One region of the Labrenzia sp. PHM005 genome, then DNA from elsewhere that is predicted to be linked to it. Evidence: riboswitches for the same ligand, from Rfam matches in the RefSeq annotation. Region 1 holds a riboswitch; the other holds the start of a gene.
What was found. Region 1 has a riboswitch for cobalamin ahead of FJ695_RS12875 (DUF1636 domain-containing protein). Riboswitches for the same ligand answer to the same signal wherever they lie in the genome.

Region 1 (3,405 bases):
TCGGTGAGTTCGTAGACATCAATCCCGAAGGGAGCGAGTGTATCTGGCGTGACTTCACCCCCGACTTTCATGCCGTAGTTCCAGCCGGCAAAAAAGAAATCCGCATCAGCGCCGATGAGGACTTCCTTGGTCGGGTATTTGGCAGAGAGTTCCGGCAGTTCGGCGACACCCTCGCGCATTTCCTCGTCCAGAGTTTTCCAGCCCGAGATACCGGTGTAGCCAACCATGCGATCGCGCAGGCCAAGCACCAGCATCATCTCGGTCAGGTTGACGTCGTTGGAGATGGCGCGCTTGGGCGGTTCTGAGAACGTGACTGTGCGATCGCAGCTTTGTACGGTCGTGTCTGCAAATGCTCCAGTTGTCATGAGAGTGAGTGCGCCAAGGGCGTGAAAGATTGGTTTCATGTCAGTTCCTTATCGGAAAGCGTATAGGTGAAGTGGGATGTATTTGACGGTGTCAGCTTTTGGCGTTGCGCCTGAACGCGGAATGCAGCTGATACGGCCCTGTCGCTCAAGACCGTGTGTGGTGGACCAAAGGCTTTGGCCACACCCTGATCAAGCAGCAGAATATCGTCGCAAACCGCGCTGGCCATGTTGAGATCGTGCAGACTGGTGACGATGGTCATGTCGAGGTGGCGGATCAGCTTCAGAACTTCCAGCTGATGGCGGATGTCGAGGTGGTTGGTCGGTTCGTCGAGAATGAGCAGGCCTGGCTGCTGTGCCAGAGCGCGGGCGACCATAACTCTCTGACGTTCACCGCCCGACAAGGTGCCAAACCTCCGGTTTTGCAGACCGGATAAGTCGAGCCGGTCCAAAGCTTCTTGAATGATCGCACGGTCGTCGGCACTGCGCCCGGCAAGAGGTGCGTGGAAGGGTGTGCGGCCGAGTTCCACGATTTCCAAGACGGTGAGGGCGAAGTCCGTCGGCTGTTCCTGCAGCACCGCTGCCACGCGCTGGGCAGCCGCCCTTGCGGACAGGGACCAAATGTCCTGACCATCGATCTCGATCCGCCCAGTGTCCGGCCGGTGAAAGCGGTACAGCAGCCTGAGGAAGGTGGACTTTCCAGCGCCATTTGGGCCGAGCACGCCCAGAACACGCCCTGCCTCAAGGTGCAGGGAGACCGGTTTTAGGATCGGGGCTGTGCCGCGCGGGGCCCAGCTGGCCTCCGTGACGGTCAGCGATGCGGCCGACGTCATTGAACGGCCATCTCTGTTTCTTCTGAGACGATGATCGCAGCCGGCACGCGCGCGAGCGCCGTTCGGCGCAGTTTTCCGGGTCGCTCACCGGAGGAGCACCAGCCATCGGGCAACTCCGCATACTGCCGGGCAAACGTGATCAGATCCGTAACGTCTTCCTCCGGATCGATGTCACCAAACAGATACGTCGCCTTTTGGCTGCCGTGAAAAGCTACCGTGCAAGGACGGCTGCACCCGGCCATGCACGCAACACCGGAAATCTCAAAGTCGTCTGAGACGAATTTGCCGGCCGTTTGAAGTGCGGCCTGCAGCTTTTCAATCAGGTCATAACCAGGCTTACAGTTGCTGCCCTTGTGTCTGCAGGACGTGCACACCGTGATGCGGTGTGAGGTGTGTCTTGATGTCTCCATAGTGCCCTCCGCACATTGGCGGGGCAGTGGAAACATGGGCAGAGTTTGATCCTGATAAGCGGATACATAAGGTCCTGCTCCTGTCCGGGGCACCCCGCCCGGGTTGAAGTTGATGGTGTGCGGCAGGTCTCCTGACTTGCGGGTCTCTGCAAACCTTGAACCTTCCCAGAGCTGGCGCTCCAGTGGTCACTTCAAGGTTGCTCTCCGCTCACAGTTGCGGGGGCAGTTACGGATTTGGCGCCTGATGGCTACACCGCACCGTATTCCCTTTTAATCCACCATCCATGACCGTCCGGCGGAACCACGGGCGGAGGTAAACACGCTTGTCCGGGGAAGGCAAGATAGCTTTCAGCGCGAACACGCGTTTGTCCAATCATATTCAGGGGTCGTATTGGCCGGCGGAGTTTTCAGCCTGGCCAGATTTATGGTTGAGCAAGGAATGTTTGACGAACACCTCCGAGTAAAGGCATCGATGAACAAACGCACCGGTTGCGGGTCCTGTTGGAGTGGCGGCCAAGAGTTTGTTTATTGGCTGGGTAGGCTAAAATATTTCCATTATGATTGTAATAATTACCGATAGATGTTGATTGTTTTTACTTGAAGGTCTGGATCTTTGTTTGCTTCACTTTAAACCTTGTCTGAGGGATGTCGGCAAATGAGACAGATGGGCCGAAAAAGCGAGCACCGGATTGGACGCACTCAAAAACTCCTTTCTTGATCTGACCTGTGACGCCGTCGCGGTTTGTTGTTGGGACGACGGTTCTGCGGACATTCACCTTGTCTATATCAACGACGCTTTCGCTGACCTGTTTGGGCCTTTTGAAGAATTGGTCGTCGACAACTCTATTCCGTGTGCCTCAATGCACCGTGGTCTTCTTCAAGATCCATCCGGAAAGTTGCAGGAAGCGGCCGAATTGAAACATACCGACGGGACGATGTTTCAGGCCAGCGCCGCAGGCTTCGCCTTTAGGGATGATGAAACCGACAAACTCTACAGCTGTGTGACCTACCGCGACGTTTCCGAGAACCTGTCGATACGGGCAGAGTCGCGGCATAAAGGTGCGGACGAAGAGCTTGGCGCCAAACAAGAGGATCCCGTAGCGCTCAAGGCGGCGTATGAGCGTATCCTTGGGGCGTTAAATGCTCACCCTGATCCGATCGTCATTTATGATGCCGACTTGCGGCTTGTCTACCGCAACGATGGGTATGCTGCCTCGGTCACCGATAATCCGAGCGAGTTGGTCGAGGGAATGCGCCTGAGGGACGTGCTTCTGCTGGCAATCGAGCACGGCAGATATCCGGCGGCTGTTGGGCGGGAAGAGGCCTGGATAGAAGAAATCCTGTCGCCGAACTCATTGAGCCAAGTGGCGGAGAATGTTGAACTGGCTGGTGATGTGCACCACAAGCTCATTCGTTCGCGCGCTGCAAATGGTGATTACGTCGTGATCCGGCTAAATTCAACAGAACTTGTGCGCGAAAAACGGGCTGCTGAAGCCGTACAGGCAAGGCTGATCGCAGCGCTCAATGCCTATCCTGCTCCCTTTGTTATTTATGATTCCGATGACTGCCTTGTGGTGTGCAATGACGCCTACCGCGTCTCCATGTCCAACAATCCGGATGACCTAAAAGTCGGAATGCACCGGACGGAAGTCGCTCGCATCGCCGTTCGCGCCGGAAAGATCGCCAATGCGGTCGGACGAGAAGAAGAGTGGATGTCCGACGCGCATCAAAGCATGGACGTTAGTAAACCGGTGCAGGACCTGGAGTTGCCCGGTGACATTCATCACCGGTTGTTGCGGT
Region 2 (3,405 bases), 1.0 Mb from region 1:
CGGGGCGGCCGATTTCGTTGGGTTTATGACTTTTCTGTCCAAAAGGTCTTTGGTTTTGACGTTCTTGCTGCTCGTAGGCTGTGTCAACGGGACCCAAGCAGATCCTTCAGAAAACGGCAGCTTTGGCGCGCTGCTTTCAAAGAGCGAACATGTTTTCTTCAGCGCTGGCGCGAGTTATGCCGTTTACCGGCGGGGGGAGATCATTGAGGCAGGAGCTTTTGGCGTAGCAGATCTGAAAACCTGGCGGAAAATGACAGCCGGTACGCCTTTGCGCATCGCATCCTTGACCAAGCCAGTCGCGGCGTCATTGATCCTGGAAGCTGCCCAGGCTGGATCAATCGATTTGGGCAGCTCCTTTTGGGAGCATGCCCCGCAATTCACAAGGGACTGCGCCAGATACAAAGAGTTCTTCAAACAAAAAAAGCTGCGCTATCTGAATGGCGTGACGTGCGGGGATCCCAAGATCACGATCAGGTCGGTTTTAACCCATACGGCCTCTGCTCCGATAAATACGCGTTTTGCGTATAACGGATTTCTGTTCGGCAAATTAGTTGAAGTCCTTAATGCGGTGAACGATGGAAAATCAGCCGAGGAGATATTTCGGCATCAAATTATCGTCGCGATTGGACTGGACCGGTCAGCCGCGGGCGTCAGCGACCCCGGTGGTGCGGATGTCATCGAAGCGCTGGCACCTCCACATAGGCTGGATCAGGAAAACCAGCCTGTGCCGCAGCGTTTGTTGGAACACCCCATCAATACCGGTGCAGGATTTATTGCCTCTGCGCCCGATGCAGCGCGCGTTTATATTACGATGATGAACGGAGAATTTCTTTATGAGGGTCTCGCCAACGACCTTATGAAAAAGGTCGTTTTGAAAAATGGCGCACTGTCCCCCTATCGGTACGGGGTGTTTGTCGAAGATCTGAGGGGGCGGACGCTGGTTTGGCATCGGGGCTGGCAACCCGGCAACTATACGTCCCTCTGGATTCATGATGTCGACAGCCAGACTGGGATGGTGTTCTTGTCCAACACCGATCTCCAACCAGTTACAGGCGATTTCAGTGGTCACACGCTCGCGGATAATGGCCTTGCAAACCTCTTTCTGAGGTGGCAAAGCGCCTCTGCAGATAACAGATACAGATAAGGAGGCGTCCGGCTTCATCGAACGCACCGTCCTAACGGTGGCGATCATCTAGCTTTGGGATCTTGGGGTTGGCGTGCCCCACTATGGTTTGCGGATTTTTCAACGCTCTGCCGGCGTTAAGAGGCGCGTTTTGACAAAAGCAGAGAGCGTTATTCGAAGCTCACAACAATGGTGCGTGCTTAGTGCTACGTCTAACAAAGTAAAGGAAAAGAGTGGCTCCCTGAGTAGGACTCGAACCTACGACCCAGCGATTAACAGTCGCTTGCTCTACCAACTGAGCTATCAGGGATCACCGTGCGGCGGTCAGTGCGTCACCGCCCCCGTCGATGGAGATGCGTATAACGCAGGCTTTATCCGTTTGCCAAGCCCTGAAATGCGTTTTTTTCTTCTTCGCGATATTTTTTTGTCAGGTATGTGGAAAACTGCAATTTATTCAGGTGGCTAGCGGTTTCTTTCTCTTGTTGAAAGTTGCGTGATTTCAAACGCGCTCCAGATCGGGAATGTAAATCCTGACAGGTCACCTGGAATTTGAAACCATCAGCCTCTCAACCACTATTCTCGGTAGGCAGTCCGCGCTTGTGCTGCCGGAAACTTCCGGCTACGAAGGGAAATGACGGTTCCGGTACCAAGTGTTTTGGTCCGGATGAAACGGGAATCTGGGAGGTCGTTAGTCAACGGCCAATCCGGAGCTGCCCCCGCAACTGTGAGCGGTGAGTGCTGGCGCAAAACCCACTGGTGTTTCTTACAGGACTTTCTGTATGCAGCCGGGAAGGGGCGCTGGAAACTTGGAACTGCGAGCCAGGAGACCGGCCGTCTTTTTTGCAACTCAAAACGCTGTCGGGCGGACGGCGGGGAGAATTTGGTGACAAACACGACCGGCCACCGGGCCACATTTGTATTTGGCGGCGCACGCTCGGGCAAAAGCGAGTTTGCCGAACAGCTTGCCAACACGTCCGGACTTCAGAAATTCTATATTGCCACAAGCGCCGTCTTCGATCCGGAGATGAGTGAAAGGATTGGTCAACACAGGCACCGCCGCGGAGCCTCTTGGACCACGATCGAAGAGCAGATCGATCTTGCGGGTGTTTTGGAAAAAACGCTCGCCCCTGACCGGGTCGTCTTGGTTGATTGCCTGACTTTGTGGCTCTCCAATCTGACCTACACCGAGAAAAGAACCGAAGCAGAAATCAAACGGCTCCTGTCCGTTTTGAGCGCACCAGCCGGTCCGTGCATCTTCGTTTCCAACGAAGTGGGCATGGGCATTGTGCCGGAAAACAAACTGTCGAGGTCGTTCCGCGATGCGCAGGGGCGTCTCAATCAGGATATGGCAACGGTCTGCGATCAGGTTGTTTTCGTCGCTGCCGGACAGCCGCTGCTTCTTAAACCCAACTCTCAGCCGGACATCGTACTATGACTTCTTCTAAACTCCAGCCGGGCCAAAAGATCCCGGCGACCATCGTGACCGGATTTCTGGGGGCGGGCAAAACGACACTGATCCGCAATCTCCTGCAAAATGCGGATGGCAAGCGGATCGCTCTGATTGTCAATGAGTTCGGTGATATGGGCTTTGACGGCTCCTTGGTAAACGGCTGTGCCGATCCGGAGTGTTCGGCTGAAGAAGTTGTTGAGCTGACCAACGGCTGTATTTGCTGCACGGTGGCGGACGATTTCCTGCCGACCATGGAGATGCTTTTGGCGCGGGAAAATCCGCCGGAGCATATCGTTATTGAGACATCTGGCCTGGCTCTGCCGCAGCCGTTGGTGCGGGCCTTCTCTTGGCCGTCCGTCAAGCCGAAAGTGACGGTGGATGGTGTCGTGACGGTGCTGGATGCGGCAGCCCTGGCGGAAGGCCGGATAGCGCTCGATGAAGCGGCTTTGGAAGCCCAGCGCGCGGCCGATGAAGCGCTGGATCATGAAAGCCCGGTTGAAGAGCTCTTTCATGATCAGCTGCGTTGTGCCGATCTTGTTGTCCTGAATAAGGCCGACCTTGTCGCGGACGACGCGCTTAAAGGTGTCCAGGAAAGAATTTCCAAAGACGTCCGCCAGGCGGTTCACATCGTCTCTTCGGAAAAGGGAACTTTACCCATCGAGGTGTTGCTTGGCCGTGGTTCTGCTGCCGAAGACGACATGGCCGCCCGCCACGAGCACCACCATCATCACCATGATGACGATCATGAACACGAACATGACGACGACCATCACCATGACCACCACCACGACCACCATCATCACGATGATTTTGAGAGTTATGTGATCGGCGT

Region 2: it holds a riboswitch for cobalamin, as region 1 does, so the genes downstream of both, cobU (bifunctional adenosylcobinamide kinase/adenosylcobinamide-phosphate guanylyltransferase) here and FJ695_RS12875 (DUF1636 domain-containing protein) in region 1, are expected to answer to the same signal.

What each region holds. Positions count from the first base shown of each region.
Region 1 covers NZ_CP041191.1:2,866,605-2,870,009, forward strand. The annotation lists gene FJ695_RS12865 (ABC transporter substrate-binding protein) at 1-404, opposite strand, end outside; gene FJ695_RS12870 (ABC transporter ATP-binding protein) at 401-1,195, opposite strand; gene FJ695_RS12875 (DUF1636 domain-containing protein) at 1,192-1,605, opposite strand; cobalamin riboswitch at 1,709-1,926, opposite strand; gene FJ695_RS12880 (EAL domain-containing protein) at 2,295-3,405, shown strand, end outside.
Region 2 covers NZ_CP041191.1:3,868,370-3,871,774, forward strand. The annotation lists gene FJ695_RS17520 (serine hydrolase) at 56-1,144, shown strand; tRNA gene FJ695_RS17525 (tRNA-Asn) at 1,358-1,433, opposite strand; cobalamin riboswitch at 1,742-1,974, shown strand; gene cobU (bifunctional adenosylcobinamide kinase/adenosylcobinamide-phosphate guanylyltransferase) at 2,007-2,558, shown strand; gene cobW (cobalamin biosynthesis protein CobW) at 2,555-3,405, shown strand, end outside.